DNA from 4 places in the Rhizobium sp. NLR8a genome. Region 2 is predicted to be linked to each of the others. Evidence: riboswitches for the same ligand, from Rfam matches in the RefSeq annotation. Region 2 holds a riboswitch; each other region holds the start of a gene.
What was found. Region 2 has a riboswitch for cobalamin ahead of bluB (5,6-dimethylbenzimidazole synthase). Riboswitches for the same ligand answer to the same signal wherever they lie in the genome.
Positions count from the first base shown of each region.

Region 1: another riboswitch for cobalamin. It lies ahead of HJC04_RS14035 (CbtB domain-containing protein); the one in region 2 lies ahead of bluB (5,6-dimethylbenzimidazole synthase).
Region 3: another riboswitch for cobalamin. It lies ahead of nrdH (glutaredoxin-like protein NrdH); the one in region 2 lies ahead of bluB (5,6-dimethylbenzimidazole synthase).
Region 4: another riboswitch for cobalamin. It lies ahead of cobU (bifunctional adenosylcobinamide kinase/adenosylcobinamide-phosphate guanylyltransferase); the one in region 2 lies ahead of bluB (5,6-dimethylbenzimidazole synthase).

Region 1 is NZ_JABDWI010000006.1:352,482-358,064, forward strand. Features, by position in the region: gene HJC04_RS14020 (acetate/propionate family kinase) at 1-620, opposite strand, end outside; gene HJC04_RS14025 (bifunctional diguanylate cyclase/phosphodiesterase) at 875-2,446, opposite strand; gene HJC04_RS14030 (histidine phosphatase family protein) at 2,924-3,478, opposite strand; cobalamin riboswitch at 3,535-3,685, shown strand; gene HJC04_RS14035 (CbtB domain-containing protein) at 3,711-3,920, shown strand; gene HJC04_RS14040 (CbtA family protein) at 4,031-4,765, shown strand; gene HJC04_RS14045 (hypothetical protein) at 4,819-5,388, shown strand; gene HJC04_RS14050 (sulfite oxidase-like oxidoreductase) at 5,373-5,583, opposite strand, start outside.
Region 2 is NZ_JABDWI010000017.1:76,053-81,635, reverse strand. Features, by position in the region: gene HJC04_RS27995 (VOC family protein) at 1-84, opposite strand, end outside; gene HJC04_RS27990 (RNA polymerase sigma factor) at 162-1,400, opposite strand; gene HJC04_RS27985 (YciI family protein) at 1,397-1,759, opposite strand; gene HJC04_RS27980 (DUF2865 domain-containing protein) at 2,019-3,116, shown strand; gene bluB (5,6-dimethylbenzimidazole synthase) at 3,120-3,809, opposite strand; cobalamin riboswitch at 3,851-4,038, opposite strand; gene HJC04_RS27970 (HAMP domain-containing methyl-accepting chemotaxis protein) at 4,361-5,583, shown strand, end outside.
Region 3 is NZ_JABDWI010000026.1:5,536-11,118, forward strand. Features, by position in the region: gene nrdF (class 1b ribonucleoside-diphosphate reductase subunit beta) at 1-314, opposite strand, end outside; gene nrdE (class 1b ribonucleoside-diphosphate reductase subunit alpha) at 488-2,656, opposite strand; gene nrdI (class Ib ribonucleoside-diphosphate reductase assembly flavoprotein NrdI) at 2,635-3,048, opposite strand; gene nrdH (glutaredoxin-like protein NrdH) at 3,062-3,283, opposite strand; cobalamin riboswitch at 3,546-3,772, opposite strand; gene HJC04_RS31235 (heavy metal translocating P-type ATPase) at 4,158-5,583, opposite strand, start outside.
Region 4 is NZ_JABDWI010000003.1:54,242-59,824, forward strand. Features, by position in the region: gene cobN (cobaltochelatase subunit CobN) at 1-2,291, opposite strand, end outside; gene cobW (cobalamin biosynthesis protein CobW) at 2,295-3,350, opposite strand; gene cobU (bifunctional adenosylcobinamide kinase/adenosylcobinamide-phosphate guanylyltransferase) at 3,357-3,878, opposite strand; cobalamin riboswitch at 4,210-4,607, opposite strand; gene HJC04_RS05985 (chloride channel protein) at 4,834-5,583, shown strand, end outside.

The sequences.
Region 1 (5,583 bases), on a different contig from region 2:
AGATGGGCGACCACAGCCTTTGCCGCATGCGGCGCCTTGCGCGCGAGTTCACTGGCGATGAACTTGTAGGAAAGTCCGTGGAAGCCGTAACGCTTGATGCCCTCCTCATGCAGGGAACGGGGTATGGCGAGGCGGCGCACGAGATCGTCCTGCGTGGCATGGAAGGCCGTGTCGAAGGAGGCTGTCTGGACAAGATGTGGCTTCAGATGGCGGAGCGCGCGGATGAAGCGCAGCGCTTGCGGTTGGTGCAGGGGTGCGAGCGGGATCAGCGCTTCGATCCCATCGGTGGCGGCGTCATCAAGCGCGACGGCGCTCGTGAAGCGCTCGCCGCCATGGACGACGCGGTGGCCGGCCGCGGCTGCGGCCGCCATATCGAAATGATCGGCGAGACGCGTGAAGGTCTCGTCGATGACTCCGTGCAGATCGTCCGTCACCTCCGCCTTCAGCGGCATGTCGAATGTCTGCGATCCCTTGGTCAGGTCAAGCGAGAGCGGCTCGGCGCGGAGATCGATGACGCCCTTGCCGAGGCGTCGTGCCCCGGCGTCATCAATTGAGAAGACCCCGATCTTCACAGTCGATGAGCCGGCATTGAAGGTCAGGAGAAGGTCGGGGAATGACATGTCTTCAGAGAGCCCGCGCAGTCGTCACGATGGGCGAACCTAGCGCCGAAACTCCCGCTGGAAAGGCATCATTTGGCGGTTGCCTTTGCTTCGGTCGATCCCCACGCCTGTCAACCTCGCACGTGCGGTCATTGAGCATTGGCGGCACAATGGCGGCAAGAGCTCCAGCTGCAATAGCCCCCCGTGCGCAACAAGACGGTGCGTGGCGGCCGATCGGGACGCAAAAGCTTGGGTTCTGTTGAAATAAGCTGGGCTCAGGCCGTTGACGCCAGATTGACGTTGCGATCGCGGATGAAGATGCTCGCCTCGGCGGCGGGCATCGCCTTGCCGAAAAGGTAACCCTGGCCGATGTCGCAGCCGAGCTGCAGCAGGAAGGCAAGCTGGCCATGCTCCTCGACACCTTCCGCAGTCGTCTTGATATTGAGGCTTCTGCCGAGGCCAAGCATGGCGCGGACGATTTTTTCCTGGCGTTCGTCATCGCGATAGGTGGCGATGAAGCTTTTGTCGATCTTGATCTTGTCGAAGCGGTAGCGGGCGAGCTGGGCGAGGCTCGAATAGCCTGTGCCGAAATCATCGAGAGCGATCTGAATGCCGGCCGCGTGCAGCTCTTCGAGAATGACGGCGGCGATAGCGGGATCCTGAATCAGCGCGTTTTCGGTGATCTCAACTTCCAGGCGTTGCGGCGGTAGCCGGCTTGCCGAAAGGACCTTGAGGATGCGGGACGTCAGCAGCCTGTCTTCCATCTGCACCGGCGAGACGTTGAAGGACAACGTGACATGCTCCGGCCAGGTGAGCGCATCGCTGCAGGCCTGCGCAAGGAGATCCTCGAACAAGGCGGTGATCATCCCGGTTTCCTCGGCAATGTCGATGAAAACAGTCGGCGGAATGTTGACGCCATCCTCGCCGATCCAGCGCGCGAGGGCTTCGAAACCGCAAAGCTGGCCGGTCTTCAGATCAATCAGCGGTTGATAGAAAGGCTTGATCGCCTTATTGGCGATCGCGGCGCGCAGTCTGGTTTCCAAGGAGGCGCGTTCCGTTACCCTATCCTGCATCGAATTTTCGAAGACGAGATGATGGTTGGGGCCGCGTGATTTGGCCTCATACATGGCGAGATCGGCACGGTGGGCGGCGTCTTCCAGCGGCTCGCTGCCCTCGACCCAACGATCGTAGCCGACGCTGGCGCCGACTTCGACGGCAAAACCATCGATATGAATCGGGCGGGTGACGGCCTGGATCAGCAGCTTGGCGAAGCGCTCCTCGCGTTGTGTCGTCAGGGCAAAGGCGACGACGATGAATTCGTCACCGCCGAAGCGGTAGACGCAATCGGCATTGCCGAGCGCGCAGATGCGTTTGGCAACTTCGACCAACAAGACGTCGCCGCCCTTGTGGCCGACGAGATCGTTGACCTTTTTGAAGCCGTCGAGGTCGACGGAGAAGATGGTGACGTTTTGGTTCCATTCCTCGATTTCGGCCTCGTCGCTTCTGACCGGCCGTGAGAGGATTTTGCGCTCGAAGGCATAGCGGTTCGGCAGCTTGGTCAGATGGTCGTGCGTTGCCGTCCAGTCGGCCTTTGCCTGGGCGGCGGCGCGCAGTTCCATTTCCTTGCGCAGATCGGCAATACGCAGCACCGAGTAGATGAAGCTCATGGTGCCGGCGATGCCGAGTCCCAGAACGAGCTTGTCGGCGCCGTATTCACGGAAAGCGGTCATGAAGGAAACCAGGCTGTCGTCGAACCGCAGCAATGTAGCTAGGAGCCAGAGGGTAATCCCCAAACCGACGATCGACATGCATTGCCTTCCGGCTCTGCTCTGGAAAAACACCGGCATTATGCCTTCTCCAACTCCACCCGCGCCGAGATATCACGAAAGTCTGAAATGTTCGTTGAAACCAGAAGGCGAATTATCGGAGGGGGCGGTTTGCAGTGAGCCGCCGGCAGACGGATAGCGTTGCGATGCGGCCAGGACCGGCACTGCGGCTGTTTCGCCGGTCCCGTTCAGGAAGAATGTTGCTACAGGTGATTGGGCCGAAAAGATGCCCAGAAGAACGAAGGCGAGCGTGCTGACGCATCGCTCGCCTTTTCCAGTGCTTCAGGCGGTGACGATCAGCAGCGGAACGCTGAGGATGAGACCGGCCAAAACCGTGAACGTGGCGACGCGCATCAACCGCAGGCGCCGTGTACGCTCTCCACTCCAATCATATGTCATTCTTCCATCTCCTTGGGACAAGGAAGTAGTCCCCGCAAAACCGGGTTCAACAGCAATGACGCGATTTGCTTGTGCAAGGCTGGATAAAATAAGGAATCTCTAATGCTGGAAGCGCAGCGACCAGCGGCTTCCGTTGCTGGTCATCCGAAGGATGGCGAGTGGCTCGACGTCGCTCAGCCAGAAGGAGGAGGGTGGCGCCTGAAGCACGTGGGCGACTGCAGCCCGGATGACGGCCGCGTGGCTGATGGCGATCACGTGACCGCTTCGGGCGGACTGGGCATCCATCCAGCCAGCGACGCGCTTTCGCAGGTCGAAAACACTCTCGCCGCCGTGAGGGGCCACCCCCGGCTCGGTCATCCAGGCCGTGAGGTTTTCCGGCTCTTCCGCCTCGATCGCCTCGATCGGCCTGCCAGCCCAGCGGCCATGGTCGCAATCTCGAAGCGACGGATCAATCTGCGCTTCGAGACGGAGCGCCTCAGCCGTCTGGAGGGCGCGCATGGCGGGGCTTGTGACAATACGATCGGCGTGGGGGAGGGCGGCCATCCTGGCTGCTTCTTCCACGGCCTTTTCTTCCAGCGGTTCGTCGAGCGGAAACTGGGCCTTGCGGTTCGCCGACGTCGCGCCGTGGCAGATCCAGGTGAGGCGCATATTCACGATTGTTCTGATCTCCGATGACGGGATGGGGACGGCCTTTGCCGGCTTCGTGAAGTTTCGTTGACAGTCTCTTCGGCGTGCAGATATAACCGTGCTGTTGCGGGTTTGGAAGCCGGTGGAAATCCGGCGCGGTCGCGCCACTGTGACCAGCGTGTCGAAACTTCTTCACGCTGGAAGTCAGACCCTGCCGCACAACACTCTTTCGACTGAACGCGTCATTCCGGAGGAATACATGTCTGACACCACTTTCGCGCCTGTCGCGGCGCCGGCGCCGATCCCTGTAGGGGAAATCCTTCCCTGGGCGATCTTCGGCGGTCTGCTGATGCTCATCGTTCTTTATTTCGTCGGCACCGAGGAGGGCGCGATGGCGCTGTTCAACGGCATGTATGTGCACGAATTCGTGCATGACGGCCGCCATCTCCTCGGATTTCCCTGCCACTAAAGCGCATCGCGATCTTTCGGATTCGCTTCTCGCGCTTTAGGTCTTTGTTTTACGCATGTCGTTATCGCAAAACCGCTGCACAGTTTTGCGCGACAAGGGGGAATACTGACATGGTTGGAAAGCTTCTGCTTCGCGGCATGCTCGCGGGCCTGATTGCTGGCATCCTCGTTTTCGCCTTCGCCCATACCTTCGGCGAGCCGCTGGTCGATGCGGCAATCGCCTTCGAGGAAGCGAGCGCCCAGGCGGCGGGCGAAGCTGCCGAACCTGAAATCGTCAGCCGGGCCACGCAGGCCGGCCTCGGCCTTTTCACAGGCGTCATGGCCTACAGCATCGCCGTCGGCGGGCTTTTTTCGCTCGCCTTCGCCTTCGTGCACGGCCGCTTCAGCAGCCTATCGGCGCGCGGCACCTCGGCCGTCATCGCCATTGCCGCCTTCGTGGCGGTCGTGCTCGTTCCCGCCATCAAATATCCGGCCAACCCGCCGGCTGTCGGCAATCCCGATACGATCGGCGCCAGGACCGAACTGTTCTTCCTTATGATCGTTGTTTCGCTCGCGTCGCTGATTGCCGCGATCGCGCTGTCGCGCCGCCTTGGCGAGCGCTTCGGTCTCTGGAACGGCGCGATTATCGCCGGCGTCGCCTATCTCGTCTTCATCGGCTTCGTGCTTTATCTGCTGCCGCCGATCAATGAGGTGCCCGAGAATTTCTCGGCGATCGTGCTCTGGCGGTTCCGCACGACCACGCTCGGAATGCACGCGATCCTTTGGGCAACGCTCGGTCTGGTTTTCGGAGCGCTGGCCGAAAGACGTCTTGCCGCCAAGAGCGGTCTGCGGCCGGCGTTCCGGTGATGCGGCATATCGGCAGGTTTGCTTTTCTCGGTCTCATCGCGAGCCTGTTGCCAATGTTTATCGGAAATGCTCTCGCTCATGGGAGCAACTCTGGCGGCTCTCATCCCGGGCTCGATATTCCGGCAATTTCCCACGGCGAGATGGCGGTCATTTCGGAGTATCGCAGCAGCATCAGCATGCTGGCGTCGCGGGCGGCCGATACGAACGAATCGTTCCGGCGTGTCCTGAACTACTCGGAAATCCAGTATTCCTATTGCCTCTGGGGCCGGATGCCGGGCAGCGTGACGGACGAGGAAAGCCCTTTCAACGAATGCGCCCATGCCTATCTCGCGGCGACGAAAGCCGTGCTGATGGCGATGCGTGAGATGCCGCGAGAGGCAACCGCGGCGGGCGAAATCATCTCGGCCATCGACGCCGACATGGCGGGCCGCGGACTTGCCTTCATCACCTGCCAGTTCAGCGGTGAGGCTTTCAACACCGCCGATATTATCAAGCCGAGCTGGAGCAAGGTGCCGCTTCATCCTGCCAGCATGGCGTCACTGACGGGGTTGGCCGCTCTGTTCGGTCTGGCCGTTCTCGCGCTTCGTCGCGTCTCGCGGCCGAAGGCTCAGTCGTCGGAATAGCGCTGCTCGCTCCACGGATCGCCATACATATGGTAGCCGTTCTTTTCCCAGAAGCCGGCCTCGTCGGCGGCGATTAACTCGATGCGGCGCAGCCATTTGGCGCTCTTCCAGAAATAGAGATGCGGCACGACGAGCCGCAACGGGCCTCCGTGCTCCGGTGTCAGCGGCAGGCCTTCCCAGGAGGTCGCCAGGATC
Region 2 (5,583 bases):
CTCATACCAGATGAGTGCCTCGTCAAAGTCGGAAACGGTGGCGGAAGCGAAGATGCTCTGTACTGCTATTGAAGTGGTGGTCATGTCGTACTCCTTTGTTGGACAAATGGATGTCGTGCAGGAGTTCTCGATTTCGACAGGCCGCGCAAAAAAGCTCGCAGTCAACACAAAACTTTTGAGCGCTGTTCTTCAAGGTGGTGCCGTTCTGCCTCCGACCAACACAATCCGATAGCGACCGTGAAAGCTTCCGCCGCCTCGACATGCCTTCCGAGATCGGCGCAAATTTGCGCTCGGGCCGTCCAGTACGGCAGGTAGTCGGCCATTCGCGGGTCGCCGGCAAGCGCATATATGTCACCAAGGGCCGCGTCCGCCTGCCCTATCCGCACGAGAGCCACGGACCGATTGAGCGTCACGACGGGCGACGGAGCAATCCTGCCCAGCACATCATAGAGGGAAACGACGGCCTGCCAGTTTGAGATGCCGCTCAAACGGCGCACGACATGGGCAGATTGGATGGCCGCCTCAATCTGGTAGCGGCCAGTCGCACCCTTTGCGTTGGCGTCTCGCAGGAGACCCTCGGCGAGGCGCAATTGCTCGTGATCCCAAAGTCCGACATCCTGGCTGTCCAGCGGTACGAATGCACCGGAGGGGCCCCTGCGGGATGATCGCCGCGCCTCCGTATAAAGCATCAGCGCAAGAAGACCTTTCGGCTCCGGCTCGTGCGGAAGCAGGGATACGACCACGCTTGCAAGCCAGATTGCCTCTTGTCCAAGCGCTTCCGCCCTGTCGATGTCCATCCACCCGCTGGTATAGGCGGCGTAGATGGAGGCGAGTATCGGCGGCAGCCGGTGCGATAGTTCCTCCTTTTCCGGCACGAGGAACGGAATTTTCCCATCCCTGATCCTCGCCTTGGCTCTTACGAGCCTCTGGCCCATGGCCCTTGGAGAGACGAGAAACCGCGCGGCGATGTCTGCAGCGGTCAGGCCCAGCACGGTCTGGAGGATCAGCGGCGTTCGCGCGGAGGCATCGATGCCAGGATGTGCGCAGGCAAACATGAGCGCCAGTCGCCTGTCCGCAATTTCCTCATCCATTTCCGCCGCTGCCGAGAGTTCCTCGGCGATGAGGGTAAGACGATCGGCGCTCTTCGCCTTCACTTTGTCCTTGCGCCAGTCGTCGAGCTTGCGCCTGCGCGCGATCGTCAACAGCCAGGCATCGGGGTTATCGGGCACGCCATCGACAGGCCATTTTTCGAGAGCCGTGAGGAAAGCAGTCGCGAGCGCATCCTCGGCGGACGCGATATCACCCAAGCGCGCGCCAAGATAGGCGACGAGGCGACCATAGCTCTCGCGCGCCACTCGCTCTGCTACACCTCGGGCAACGGTGGAACCCGAAACCGTCATCCTGCATGTTCCGACGCATCCCTGATGCGACGAACCTCAACCGTTCCCCAGGACGCAGCAGGGCAGCGCGCCGCCCATTTGTTGGCTTCGTCCATATCGGCAACGTCTATGATAAAGTACCCACCGAACTGTTCGCGAACATCCGCATAAGGGCCGTCCAGAACACTGACGTCATTCCCTTGAACGCGAACGACACTCGCCTCAGAGGAACCGACCAGGGCATTGCTGGAGACGAATGCTGCCGCTTTCTCCAGCGCTTGCTGATAGGCATACATCTGGCCCATGAAGCGCGCCATGTCCTCGGGCGCTATGGACTTCCCGGCAGCTTCGTCCGCATGCAGCATCAGCATGTAGCGCATTTGCTTTATCCCCAGTGAAAACCAATCCCCAGCAGGAGCGAGCTGGGAGAATAACAATTCGGATGAAGAAGGGAACTGCTGTTAACGGCTGCAGTGTCCGTCGCCGGGGCAACGCTGTTGCCCGCATCTTCTGGATAAAATCCCGAAAATGCGCTAGGAATTGATCCAAGCTTATTAAGAGAAATACCTTAAGAGACAAGGTACGGCGAATGGACGCCACCTTTGACCGATCGACACTTTCTCACTTCCGGACGATGCCGTGAAACGCCGAAACCTGTCTCTTGCTCTTGTGCTTGCGCTGGCATCGCCGGCTGCCGCACAGAGCAGCGCCGTCTGCAACGACCTGCGTGGTCGCCTGGCCGACCTACCACGATCGATCGGCAACAATAACGGGCAGGAAGCGCGCCAATATGCCAGCGCAATCGCCGAGCAGAACCTCGAGCTGCGCAAGGTCCGCAACGATCTGCGCAGCTATGGCTGCACCTCGGGTAGCATGGTGGTGATCGGCGGCGAGAATGCCGATTTTTGCGCCGAGCTTTCTGATGCCGAAGCCCGGATGGTCGACAATATCCGTTATCTCCAGGATCAGCGCGACGAGTTGCGCAGCCAGGCCGGCGATGACGACGCGCGCCGGGAATTGACGGCGGCACTCGAACGCAATGGCTGCAGCAGCGACAATTTCTATGCCCCGACCGAGCGCAGCGCCAGCGATCCTGCCCCAAGCGTCGAGGAACAGGCGATGCGCACCGACACCTTCATCCCGCTTGGCGGCGGTGAAGAGGCCGATCCATTTTACGGCCTGCCGAGGGCCGAAATGTTTTCGCCGGTCAGCACCATTTGCGTTCGCAGCTGCGACGGCGGCTTCTTCCCGATCAGCTCGAACACCACCTCGGTCGATTTCGGCCGCGATGCGCAGACCTGCGCCAAGATGTGCCCCGGCATCGAGACCGAGCTCTTCTATCGCGACGTGACCAGCACCGAAGCCTCGAACATGATCTCGGTCGCAACAGGCGCGCCCTATAGCGCCATGAAGAACGCCTTTGCCTACAAGAACCGCGCTCCCGGCGAGAAAAATACCTGCGCCTGCAATCTGACCGCCTATTACGAGGAGATGCGCGGCAAGCAGACCCTGAGCGAACCGCCGCAGCAGGGCTCGATCACGACGGTCCGCACCAATCCGCCGGCGAAAGATACTGCGGCAGCAGCAGTCCCGCCGCAGCCATCCGTTCCCGAACGTCCCTACGACCCCACGCAGAACAAGGTCCGTCAGGTCGGCCCGCAATTCCTTGCTGGCGACCAGGGCTCGATCGACCTTGCCAATCCGGCGACGCCGGGCCCGCAACCACAACAGCAGTAATTGCTAAGGGTCGTTGCGTCCCCATCCGTCGTGGAAAACCAGTTCCTCGAGCGGCAGCCGCTGCCGCCAGCCTTTGACCGAGAGTTCCGGTTCATCATAAAGCCGATCGACAAAGCCGGCGCATAGCCAGGCGACCACCTCGATATGCTCGGGTATGCCGAGAATTGATTTCAGGTCGCCTTCACGAAAGATGCTGACCCAGCCGATGCCGACCCCTTCGGCGCGGGCCGCAAGCCAGAGGTTCTGGATGGCGCAAACGGTCGAATAGGAATCCATCCGCGGATTGTGCGTCCGTCCCAGCACCACGCTGCCGCCGCGAGTGGGATCGCAGGTCACGCATATGCCGAGCGGCGCCTCCACGATGCCTTCGAGCTTGAGGGATCGATAGGCCTGCCGCCGCTCGCCTTCGAACATCGACGCCGCCTCTTCGTTGGCGTTGGCAAAGGCGTCGCGCACGCGCGCACGGACAGCTGGACTATTCACCAGAATGAAATTCCATGGCTGCATGAAGCCGACCGACGGCGCATGATGGGCGGCTGTCAGGAGCCGCGCCACGATGTCGTCGGGCAACGGATCGGGCAGGAACTGGCTGCGCACGTCACGCCGCGTCATGATCGCGTGATACACGGCTTCGCGCTCGGCCAGCGAAAAACCGGACGCCGCCGAAAGGGCATCCGCATCAAAGGGTCGCATCGTCAAATCCCCAACAACGCAACCGCCCGCCGTCCGCGCGGGTTGGGTCTATCTCGCCAGGCCGGTCTTCTGACTTGGCTTCATCCATCTGCCGCAGCCTTCCCGGCAAAAGCCAGTGGCGCGATGAAGCGGCAGACGTCGGCCTTACAGCGTTGGGCACGTTCCGGCCTTGCACCGGATTCCCGATTCTCCCGCCTGGACGGCGGGCACCTGACGGCGCATCTATTTCAGGAAACCGACGCGGCGGCAAGTGCACGCAGACCGAACCTGAAACCACGGCTGCATATGGCTGATCGAGGGGCGGATCACCGGGCAGACAACCCCCTCCTCGGCGATCTTTTGGTCGCAGGAGGAAACAGCCTCTGTGTGCCCGCCCATCCTCCTCTACTTTATGATTTATTCACACATCAAATCCACACTGCCTTTGCGCGTTTTGGGTCGCAAACTCCGACATGGGCATGAGCGCTCGTGATGTGACCGTCAGCGTCGATGCCGTGCTGATATGCCGGTCGCGAAGATGGTCGACCGAGCCGCAATTCCAGGCTCCACGGATGTTCCAATTCTTGAAAACGATGCCCCTGACAGCCAAGCTGGCGGCGATTATCGTTGCCGTCAATCTCTGCGGCATTTCCGCCTTGGCCACCTATACATGGATGTATGAAACCCGGGCGCTGGTTGATGGCGCCCACGCAAATTGGTCCAAGGATGCGGAGCAGTTTGCATCTCTGGCCGCCGGCGGCGTCAAATGGGGCAAGGCGAACGCCGTTCGCGAGGCTTATTCGCTGTATCGTGACGATCCCTCGCTCGATCTTGTGCAATTTGCCGCATTCAACGCAGAGCTCGCTGCCGTCGACAGCTGGACCCGCGACGGCGTTTCCGGTTTGCCAACGCCGGCCGACCTGGCGACCCGCCTCAGCGCAAAACCCGACAAAACGACGATCGATGACAGCGGAATGTCCGCCGGTTTGGTCACGATTATCGCGCCGCTGCCGCTGGACAAGTCGGGCAAGACAACCGGCTACATCGTCACGAACTGGTCTGTCGAAAAAATCACTTCCGAAGTCCGCCAGAAGGTCCTCGTTTCGCTGCTCACGCAGTCCGCCATCACCGCTCTCGCCGTCATCGCTTTCCTCCTCGCCATGCGCAGCCTCGTTGGCAGGCCGCTCAGGATCCTCAGCAAACGAATTGGCGCGCTGCAGAATGGCGACCTCGCCTCCTCCGTCGCCTACAAGGAGAATGGCGACGAAATCGGCTTCCTCGCCCGTGCGCTGGAGGTCTTCCGTCACGAGGCGATCGCAAAGGTCGAAAGAGAGCAAGTCACTGCCGAGCAGACCGCCTCGTTCGACGCCGAACGGGCCCGCAACGCATTGCTGACGGAAGAAGCCGGCAACAGGCAACGGCTGGTGATGACCACTCTTGCGAACGCATTGGAAAGACTGGCCGCCGGCGACTTCTCGATCCAGCTTGCCGATCTCGGCCCTGAATTCGATAAATTGCGGCAGGACTTCAACAACATGGTCCAGGCCGTCGCAGCCGCGCTGACAGAGATAAAGATCGCTTCCGTCGCGGTTGAGGGCGGATCGAGCGAGCTGGCTTCCTCCGCAGATCAGCTGGCCAAACGGACCGAACAGCAGGCGGCAGCACTGGAACAGACCGCTGCGGCACTAGATGAAGTGACGACGACAGTCAAAACATCGTCGCAGCGGGCTGAAAATGCTGGACAATTGGTCGAGGAAACCAAGCGAGGTGCTCACGTCTCGGCGACGGTGGTGCG
Region 3 (5,583 bases), on a different contig from region 2:
ACCGCCTCCATGAAGGAGATATTGGAGAGCACTGCCTCCTCGTGCGGTGTTGCCGCGTCCTCCATCAGCTTGACGGCGCCGACGCCGTTCTGGATCGTGTCGAGCAGCGTCAATCCGGTGAAGACCCGGATCGTGAGCTGCTGCTCGGCCGCAGTCAGGGTTGCCCAGGAGGGGATATCGTTCGACAGCGGCACCTTCTCCGGCAGCCAGAAATTGCCGGTGAGGCGATTCCAGACTTCGAGATCCTTGTCGTCCTCGATGCGGTTCCAGTTGATGGCGCGGACGCGGCTGATCGGCTTTACGGCTATGTTCATGATGATGATGTCTTTCCAATAGATTGTTGGCGTTCGCAGCCGCCTCACCCTACCCTCTCTCCGAGGGGAAAGGGGATGTCGCGCTTGCCGCAGATGTCTTCTCCCCATCGGGGAGAAAGTGCCGGCAGGCGGATGAGGGGCCACTCGCGCAAAGGCTCGCGGCCGAAATCAAATCACAGCGTACAAGACACACACCCCTGCACCTCGGTGCCCGACAGCGCCATCTGGCGAAGGCGGATGTAGTAGATTGTCTTGATGCCCTTCTTCCAGGCGTAAATCTGCGCCTTGTTGATATCGCGCGTCGTCGCCGTGTCGCGGAAGAACAGGGTCAGCGACAGGCCCTGATCGACGTGCTGGGTCGCCGCCGCGTAGGTATCGATGATCTTCTCCGGCCCGATCTCATAGGCGTCCTGGTAAAAGTCGAGATTGTCGCTGGTCATGAACGGCGCCGGATAATAGATGCGGCCGATCTTGCCTTCCTTGCGGATCTCGATCTTCGAGACGATCGGATGGATCGAGGAGGTCGAGTGGTTGACATAGGAAATCGATCCCGTCGGCGGCACCGCCTGCAGGTTCTGGTTATAGAGGCCGGAGGCCATCACCGCCTTCTTCAGCGCAAGCCAGTCTTCCCTCGTCGGAACGGGGATGCCTGATTTGTCGAACAACGCCTGCACCTTTCCGGTCGCCGGCTTCCATTCCTGCTCCGTATATTTGTTGAAATATTCCCCCGAGGCATATTTCGAATTCTCGAAGCCCTTGAAGCTGGTGCCGCGTTCGACCGCCAGCAGGTTCGAGGCGCGGATCGCGTGGTAGGTCACCGTATAGAAATAGATGTTGGTGAAATCGACGCCTTCCTCGGAGCCGTAAAAGATGCGTTCGCGGGCGAGATAGCCGTGCAGGTTCATCTGGCCGAGGCCAATCGCATGGCTCTCGTCATTGCCTTTCTCGATCGAGGGAACCGAGGCGATATGGCTCATGTCCGACACCGCCGTCAGCGCCCGGATCGAGGTCTCGATCGTCTTACCGAAATCGGCTGAATCCATCGCCGCTGCAATGTTCAGCGAGCCGAGATTGCAGGAAATGTCCTTGCCGAGATCCTTATAGGAGAGGTCGTCATTATATTCGCTCGCCTCACTCACCTGCAGGATCTCCGAGCAGAGATTGCTCATGGAGATGCGGCCGGCGATCGGGTTCGCCCGGTTCACCGTGTCCTCGAACATGATGTAGGGGTAACCGCTCTCGAACTGGATTTCGGCGATCACCTGGAAGAATTCCCGCGCCTTGATCTTCTTCTTCGAGATACGGGCGTCCGCCACCATCTCCCGGTACTTTTCCGTCACCGAGATCTCGGTGAAGGGTACGCCGTAGACCCGCTCCACGTCATAGGGTGAGAACAGGTACATGTCCTCATTGTTCCTGGCGAGCTCGAAGGTGATATCAGGCACGACGACGCCGAGCGACAGCGTCTTGATGCGGATCTTCTCATCGGCATTTTCGCGCTTGGTGTCGAGGAAACGCATGATGTCGGGATGATGCGCGTTGAGATAGACCGCGCCCGCGCCTTGGCGCGCGCCGAGCTGGTTGGCGTAGGAGAAGCTATCTTCCAAGAGCTTCATCACCGGGATGATGCCGGAGGACTGGTTCTCGATCTGCTTGATCGGCGCGCCGGCCTCGCGGATATTCGTCAGCGACAGCGCCACGCCGCCGCCGCGCTTCGATAGCTGCAGTGCCGAATTGATCGACCGGCCGATCGATTCCATATTGTCCTCGACCCGCAGCAGGAAGCAGGAAACGAGTTCGCCGCGCTGCTTCTTGCCGGCATTCAAGAAAGTCGGCGTCGCCGGCTGGAAACGCCCGGAAATGATCTCGTCGACCATGTCACGGGCAAGCGCCTCATCGCCCCGCGCCAAGGTCAGCGCCACCATGCAGATGCGGTCCTCATAGCGCTCGAGATAGCGCTTTCCGTCGAAGGTCTTCAGCGTATAGCTGGTGTAATATTTGAAAGCGCCGAGGAAGGTCGGGAAGCGGAATTTCCGCGCATAGGCCTGATCGAACAGGCCGCGGACGAAATTGAAGGAATACTGGTCGAGAACCTCCCGCTCGTAATAGCCCTCGGTCACGAGGTAATCGAGCTTTTCCCGGAGATTGTGAAAGAACACGGTGTTCTGGTTCACATGCTGCAGGAAATACTGCTTGGCCGCCATGCGGTCCTTGTCGAGCTGGATCCTGCCCTCATCGTCATAGAGGTTCAGCATCGCGTTCAGTGCGTGATAGTCGAGTGTTTCGGCCGCTTTAAGTGGTTTTGCGCCTGTATCCCGCGTCAGATTTGTTCCCGTGTCCAAAATCGTCCCATCCCGTCTTTGACATTGGCGACATCCTCGGCTGTTCCCAGGAGCTCGAACCGGTAGAGGTACGGCACCTGGCACTTCTTCGAGATGACGTCGCCGGCAAGCCCGTAGGTCTCGCCAAAATTGCTGTTGCCCGCGGCAATCACGCCGCGGATGTTGGAGCGGTTTTCCGCCTCTTTGAGGAAACGGATCACCTGCTTGGGCACGGCGCCCTTGACGATCCCTGGGCCGCCGTCCCCACAATAGGTGGGCGAGATCAGCACATAGGGTTCGCGAATGTGGATGTCTTCAGCGCCGACGGGAATGCGCGTCGCGCGCAATCCCAACTTCTCGACGAAACGATGGGTGTTCCCGGATCGGCTGGAATAATAGACGATCAGCCCCACCGCTTTTCTCCGGTCAGGAGAGCGCGCTGATCATGTCGGGGCGGAAGCCCGCCCAATGCTGCTCGCCGGCAACGACGACCGGAACCTGCATGTAGCCCATGCCAAGCACGCGATCGAGCGCTTCGGCATCCTCGGAAATATCGACGATCTCATAATCGACGCCCAGGCGATCGAGGGCGCGGTAAGTGGCCGTGCATTGGACACAGGCCGGCTTGCTGTAAACGGTAACGCTCATCATCTTCCTCGTGATGTCAGTGAATGCAGGACACAGGACTGGGATCGGGCGCCGTGCGACGTCCGGGGCAACGCTTGATAATGATCTGGCAAAGTTGGCGCTTTAAACGCCCGACATCATCCCTCGCAGGATGTGCACGGGCGGCGGCTTTGATGTTCTCGACATGACTTCAAACCCCCGAAATGCTCATGCGGACGTTCGGGGCAGCGCAACAGACACGGATCATTCCGCTTCATGCACGCGACCTTCCGGACACCCCGCCCGTGGACGTTTCGTTCGAGGCAGGTCTCCTGGCTCACGGGTCGAAGCACCCTGCCCCAGCCTTCCCGGAGCATCATGCTCCAGTGACCTGAAATCGGACAGTTGCTCGCCGCTTACAGTTGCGGGGGCAGCTCCGGCATTGTCGCACCATGATGGCGCAGCGCACCGTATTCCCGTCTTAGCCCGCGATCCTCACGAATCGAAGGAACCTTGAACACTAGATATAGTACGCGAATCGTAATTCACGTCAACGGATGGTTTGTGCATTGCGTTACGGCAGGTTTGAAATCGCTGCATTCCTGTGAAAAACATGGACAACGAAAGCTTAACGAAAACAGGCTTGGAGATGACCGTGGTGGGGCTGGCCTATAGCCAGCTGCCAGGCTGCGGATAGACGACGCAAAACCCGCGACGTCATCCTCGGCCTTGTGCTGCCTTGTGCCGACGATCCACCCAGGTCCATTCTGAAAATAAGAGCTTTCCTGCCAGATAATTGCAGTGGTGAGATGCTCGGCACAAGGCCGAGCATGAGACCTTGTCAGCAAACTGAGCGCCGACCTAACGGATGACCGGCCCCGAATCGCTGGTCTTCAAACCGCCACCGGCAAAACATTCATCCCCGTACACGAAGCAGCCTGAGCGCGTTGATCGTCACCAGCACCGTGGCACCGGTATCGGCGAGGATCGCCGGCCAGAGCCCGGTCATGCCGGCGATCGTCGTCACCAGGAAGACAGCCTTCAGCCCGATCGCAATGGTGATATTCTCAAGGATATTGCGCATCGTCCGCTTGGAAAGCGCGATCATCCGCGCCACGTCGCCGACGCGTCCATGCAGCACGGCGGCATCCGCGGTCTCCAGCGCCACATCGGTGCCGCCGCCCATGGCGATACCGATGTCGGCGGCGGCGAGCGCCGGCGCGTCGTTGATGCCGTCGCCGACCTTGGCGACGACGAAGCCCTGACGCTTCAATTCGCCGACGACCCGCTGCTTGTCTTCGGGCATCATCTCGCCGCGCCAGTCGATATCGAGCATGCCGGCGACGGCTGCCGCCGTCCGCTTGTTGTCGCCGGTCAGCATCATCGCCTTGACACCGGCCAATTTGAGCGCGGAGAGCCCCGCCCCGGCATCCTCGCGCGGCTCGTCGCGCATGGCGATCAGGCCGGCCGCAGTGCCATTGACGAGCAGCACCGATACGCTCTTGCCCTCATCATTGAGCCCTGCAATACGCGCTTCCTGCTCCCCGTTCAGCGCCCCGCACTCGCGGGCGGCGGGCGGCGACAAGAGATCCAATGTCTCGCCGCCGACCTTGCCGGTGACACCCTTGCCCGGCAGCGCTTCCAGTTCGAAGGCCGGCGGCACGGGCACGCCGTCCGCCTTGGCGCGGTGGAGAATCGCCAGTGCCAGCGGATGGCTGGAGCCCTGCTCGAGCACAGCCGCGCGCGACAGGAGCTGCGCCTCGCCCAATCCGAAGGAAACAATGTCCGTCACCCGAGGCTTGCCTTCCGTCAACGTGCCTGTCTTGTCGAAGGCGACCATCGTCACCGTGCCGAGCGTCTCCAGCACCGCGCCGCCCTTCATTAAGAGCCCGCGCCGCGCGCCCGCCGACAGCGAAGCGGCGATCGCCGCCGGCGTCGAAATGACGAGCGCGCAGGGGCAGCCGATCAGCAGGATGGCAAGGCCTTTGTAGATCCATTCACCCCACGCGCCGCCGAGAAACAACGGCGGAACGACCGCGACAAGTGCGGCGACGACGACCACGCCCGGCGTGTAATAGCGAGAGAACCGATCGATGAAGCGCTCCGTCGGCGCCTTCGATTCCTGCGCTTCTTCCACCAGCTTGACGACGCGGGCGATGGTATTGTCGGCAGCGGCCGCCGTGACGCGAACCCTGAGCACCGCATCACCGTTGACCGTACCGGCATAGACGCCGGCATCGACGCCCTTGCGCACCGGCGTGCTCTCGCCCGTCACCGGGGCCTCGTCGATCGCACTCTCGCCTGAGACGATGACGCCGTCCGCCGAAATGCGGTCGCCAGGG
Region 4 (5,583 bases), on a different contig from region 2:
CAGAGATAGGCATCAAGCTTCTTCAGCGCCTCACTTTCGCTCTCGCCTTTCGCAATCCCCGCATCCCGATCCAGCCCGATATCGGCGACGAGATCGAGGATCTGGCGGCTGAGCAGCCGGATGCGGCGGGGATCGCCACCCGAAGCTTCGTAATATTCATCGACCAGCGCCTCCAGATCCTTGAGCGGTCCATAGCTTTCGGCCCGCGTCAACGGCGGCGTCAGGTGGTCGATGATGACGGCGGCGGTGCGGCGCTTCGCCTGCGTGCCCTCGCCGGGATCGTTGACGATAAAGGGATAAAGGTGCGGCAGCGGCCCGAGGATCGCTTCCGGGTAACATGTCTCAGACAGCGCCAGCGCCTTGCCCGGCAGCCATTCGAGATTGCCATGCTTTCCCATGTGGATGACGGCGTCGGCGCCAAATTCGCGCCGCAGGAAAGCATAGAAGGCAATATAGCCATGCGGCGGCACGAGATCCGGCGAATGATAGCTCTCCTTCGGATCGATATTGTAGCCGCGCGCCGGCTGGATGCCGACCAGGACGCCGCCGAAGCGGGCGAAAGGCAGGGCGAAGACGCCGTCGCGAAAATGGGGATCGTTCTCTGGCTCGCCCCAGCGCGCCCTCACCTCATCCTGAATCTTTTTGGGAAGAGATTCCAGGAAGTTTTTGTAGCGACTGAGCGAAAGAGCCTCGCGGATGACCCGGCCGTCATGCCGGGAATTGGTCGGCCCCTCCATCAGATGCCAGATCAGCGCGTCGCCATCGGCCGGAACATCGGCGACCGGGTAACCCGCACCCGCCATCGCCCGAAGCACCTCGATGCTGCCGGCCGGCGTGTCGAGTCCGACGCCGTTGCCGAGTCGGCCGTCGCGGTTCGGATAATTCGCCATGATGAGGGCGATGCGCCTCCTATTGGCGGGCGTCCGGCGCAGCCGCACCCAACTGGCGGCGAGCTCCGCCGTATAGCGGAGCCGGCCGGCGTCGGGCAGGCTTGCGACGATGTTCGCCTCGACAGCCGCGTCGTAACGCGCCGCCGTCTTGAAGGACACCGCCCGCGCCAACACCCGCCCGTCGACTTCGGGCAGCGCCACATTCATGCCGAGGTCGCGCGCCGACAGACCCTGCGACGAGGTCACCCAAGCCTCCCGCGACGAAGCCGACAGGATTGCCTGCAGTACGACTGCGCCATCCGTCTCCAGCACAGTCGGTTGCCGGTCCGCGCCCGGCGCGGAGACCGCAAAGCCCGTTGTGTTGATGACGACATCCGGTTTCAACGCCGAAAACACGCTCTCGAGAATGCCTGTCGAAACGGGATCCTTTAGGCTGTAGGCAAAGACCGGCAGCGGCCGCAGGCCAAGTGCGGCCAAGGCCTCGACCAGCGCCTCGACCGGCCCGGTCTCGCCGCTCTGGACGAGGGCACGGTAGAAGCTGATGGCGACGATGGGGGACGTGGGTTCGAATTCCACCTCTTCTGTCGAGCTTGGTGTACCCCCCTCTGTCCTGCCGGACATCTCCCCCACAAGGGGGGAGATCGGGGATGCGAGGCTTCGCTCCATCTCTTCAGCCGAAAGTGCGGCATTCTCACGCATTTTTTTTGTTGGAAGTCCGAGCGACTTGCTGATCTCCCCCCTTGTGGGGGAGATGTCCGGCGAGACAGAGGGGGGGGCCCCACGCTTGACGGACGACGTTGGCGCGACATGCGAACCGACGACCCGCCGCCACTCTTCGACCCCGATCGCCCCTCGCCCCGGCCACCAGATCCCCGCCTTCATCAAAGGCACTGCCAGCGCCGGCTTCTCCGCGCCCGATAGCATCGCCGAGGCATAAGCAAGGAAGCTCCGCGTATTGGCGTCGCCGCCCTCGATCAGATAGACCCAGAGCGCGTTGAGATCGTCGAGGTCAACATTGGAGAAAGGAACCAGCCCCGCATCTGGCTTGGCATCGCCAGGCAATACTGCAATCAGTGCGCCGTTGCGGGCGGCAACGGCGTGCAGCGCCTCCAGCGCATAATGGAAATAGCTGGCGCCGCCGAGCGCACGCACGACGATCAGCTTGGCGTGCCGGGCCGTTCGCTCGACATAGGTATCGACTGACATCGGATGCTTGAGGCTCATCAGATTCGCGAGCCTCAGCGAACGCGGCATTCCCTCGCACCCGCGATAGGCGGTAGCGACCGCGGCAAGTTCGGTGTCGGCAGCCGAAATGAACAGCATATCGCCCGGCGACTGGCCGAGGTCGATTGCCTCTTCGCCGTCGCTGATCGTTCCCTGCTGGGCCAGAAGCAGATGCATCGATTATCCTTGAACGAGCGCTTCAATCGCCTTGCGCACCGCGCCCTGGTTCATTTCGTGCAAGCCGATGACGACAAGGCGCGTGCGGCGCGCCTCGCCCGCTGCCCAGGCGCGGTCGAAATACTGGTCGATGCGGCTGCCGACGGCCTGCAGCTGCAGGCGCATGGGCTTGCCCGAGACGTCGATGAAGCCCTTGAGGCGCAGCACATCATGCTCGGCGATGATGCCCTTCAGCTTCTCGACAAAGCCCCTCGGATCGGAAACAGCGCCGAGTTCGACAACGAAGCTGTCGAACTCGTCGTGGTCGTGTGGCGCCCCATCCTCGTGCTCCAGCTCGTGATGGGATTTGCGGTTGGCGATATCGTCTTCCGCGCCGATGCCGAGGCCGAGCAACACGCCTGCCGGCACCTCGCCATTCCTGGCCTCGATCATGACCGGCTTGCGGGCGATGCGGGAGGCGACTTCGTTCTTCACGCGGCCCAGGCCATCCCCATCGATCAGGTCGGTCTTGTTGAGGACGATGAGATCGGCGCATGTGAGCTGGTCTTCGAACAGCTCCTCGATCGGGCTCTCATGATCGAGCGAGTCGTCCTCGACGCGCGCCGCCTCGACAGCAGCATGGTCATCGGCGAAACGGCCGGCGGCAACGGCCGCACTGTCGACAACCGTAATGACGCCGTCGACGGTCACCTGGGTGCGGATATCAGGCCAGTTGAAGGCGGAGACCAGCGGCTGCGGCAGGGCGAGGCCGGAGGTTTCGATGACGATATGGTCAGGCCGCTGTTCGCGCTCCAGGAGCTTCGTCATCGTTGGAATGAAATCGTCGGCGACGGTGCAGCAGATGCAGCCATTGGTGAGCTCGATAATGTCGTCCTCGCTGCAATTCTCCGCGCCGCAGCCCTTCAGCACCTCGCCATCGACACCGAGATCGCCGAATTCGTTGATGATAAGCGCAATCTTTTTGCCGCCGGCATTGGTGAGCAGGTTGCGGATCATCGTCGTCTTGCCGGCGCCAAGGAAGCCGGTGATGACGGTTGCGGGGATTTTCTGCTGGATCATGGAACTTCAACCCTTCATTTTCAGCGGCAGACCGGCCGCGATGAAATAGACTTCGTCGGCCTGCGCCGCGATTATTTGGTGCAGCCGTCCGGCATGATCGCGAAAATCGCGCGCCATCCGATTGTCAGGCACGATGCCGAGGCCAACCTCGTTGGAAACGAAGACCAGCCGCGCCTTGGCGCCAGGCAGGAAATCAGCGAGCGCGGCAAATTCCACAGCCATCTCGCGCTCCGCCATCATCAGGTTGGTCACCCAGAGCGTCAGGCAATCGACAAGCACAATGCGCCCCTCGCCGTCGATCGCGGCAAGCACGCCGAGAAGATCGAGCGGCTCCTCATGCGTCGTCCAGGAAGGGCCGCGATCGGCCTTGTGCTGGGCAATACGCGTCTGCATCTCCTCGTCCCAGGCACGGCCGGTGGCGAGGTAGTGGCGCTCGTCGCCGCTTGCCATAACGAGATTTTCGGCAAAACGGGATTTGCCGGAACGGGCGCCGCCGAGGATGAGGGTGTGGGAGGGGGCAGCCGTCATGCCCAGACAGTCCTATGACCGGATGCGGTACCCCGCCCCACCTCATTCCTGTGCTTGTCATAGGAATCCAGCCACGGCGCGTCGGCGCCGTGAATAATTCTATGCTGCCGTGAAGGGATTCTCCTGTGCCCAAGGACTTGGGCCCGCTGGATTCCTGTGACAAGCACAGGAATGAGGGAGGAAAGGAAACTCCTTCCCAGCGGCCCCGTGCCGGACGGCGGCGGCATCTGCAAGTCACCTTCCAAGCGCACCACCAGAGGCGGCGCTGAATTCAATCGTTCAGCCAAAACAACCTCCGTGCTGGCAGCGGGTCTCTTGCCCAGGGTTGGGCTTTTCGCCCGGCACGGAAGGCAGGTCTCCTGGCTCGCGGTTATCGGCGGCGATCGGGGCGAACCGGAAGTCCAGTCGCCCCTGATCGTGCCAGCGGATCTGCCTCGCCTTCCCGGCTGCCTCGGTGAAAAGGTGGACGATTCGTAGAGATAGAGGCGTCCGACCCCGGTTGATCACCATGCATTTCCAGTGGCTTTTCCGGCATGCCGCCCATCCCGCCCGCCTGCACGATTGCAGCCCGCCGGCCGAAAGGGTTCGATGCCGGATGGAAGACCCTGACCGCTCTACAGTCGCGGGGTCGGCTGTGATGAAGGCGCCCGATGTGGGTCCGCCCCGTCACATTCCCTTTTCATCCGGAAGGCGAAATGCCGATCCGGAACCATCCGTTATCCCTGGGATGGTTAGGCAAGCCGGGGGGTGAAGTCAACCGACCTTCGCAACCGCTCCAGCTCCAGACTGCGCAAAAGATCGGCCAACACCACTGACCCTACCGGAAATATCGTCTATTATCAGCGACTTAAGTCATAAATATTTGACCCGACCGTCGGCTTTTCGCCGCAATTGCGTTGCAAGGCGACTGCACCTCCGCCCTTGACCCGGCCTCTCATCGCCTAGTTGTCTAGCCATGCTTATGAAATTGGATCGGCGCCGCCTGCGCACGCTGCGTGTTTTCTTCGATCCGGGCCGGCTGCGCGCCCTGACGCGCCGCAGCGAAGTTGGCTTGTCGCTGGCAGGCGCCATCGTCGGCATCGCCTCGGGTCTTGCCGTGACCGGCATGAGCTATGTCTCCAACGAGTTGCACCAGCTAGTTTTCGGCATCGCCGACAGCGAAAGGTTGAGCGCGTCGGTCATCGAGGACAAGATGCTGCTGCTTACCGCCCCGGTCATCGGCGGTACCCTGCTCGGCCTGCTGCTTCTGGTCCTCGCCAAACGGCGCAAGAAACCGATGGTCGACCCGATCGAGGCGAATGCGCTGCATGGCGGCCGCCTCTCGTTGACCGACAGCATCATCGTTGCCGTGCAGAACCTGATCTCCAACGGCTTCGGCGCCTCCGTCGGTCTGGAGGCCGGCTATACCCAGCTCGCCGCCGGCATTGCCTCCAAATTCGGCCTCAAGCTGCAGCTGCGCCGCTCGGACCTGCGCATACTCGTCGGTTGCGGCGCGGCCGGCGCCATCGCCGCCGCTTTCAACGCGCCGCTGACGGGCGCCTTCTACGCCTTCGAGCTGATCATCGGCACCTACACCATCGTGTCGTTGACCCCGGTCGTCGTCTCCGCCCTCGTTTCAACCCTCATCGCAAGGTTGCTTGCCGAGGGCGATTTCACCATCGATATCGGCAGCTTCGGCTCGGTCGTGCCGGCCGATTATATCCCG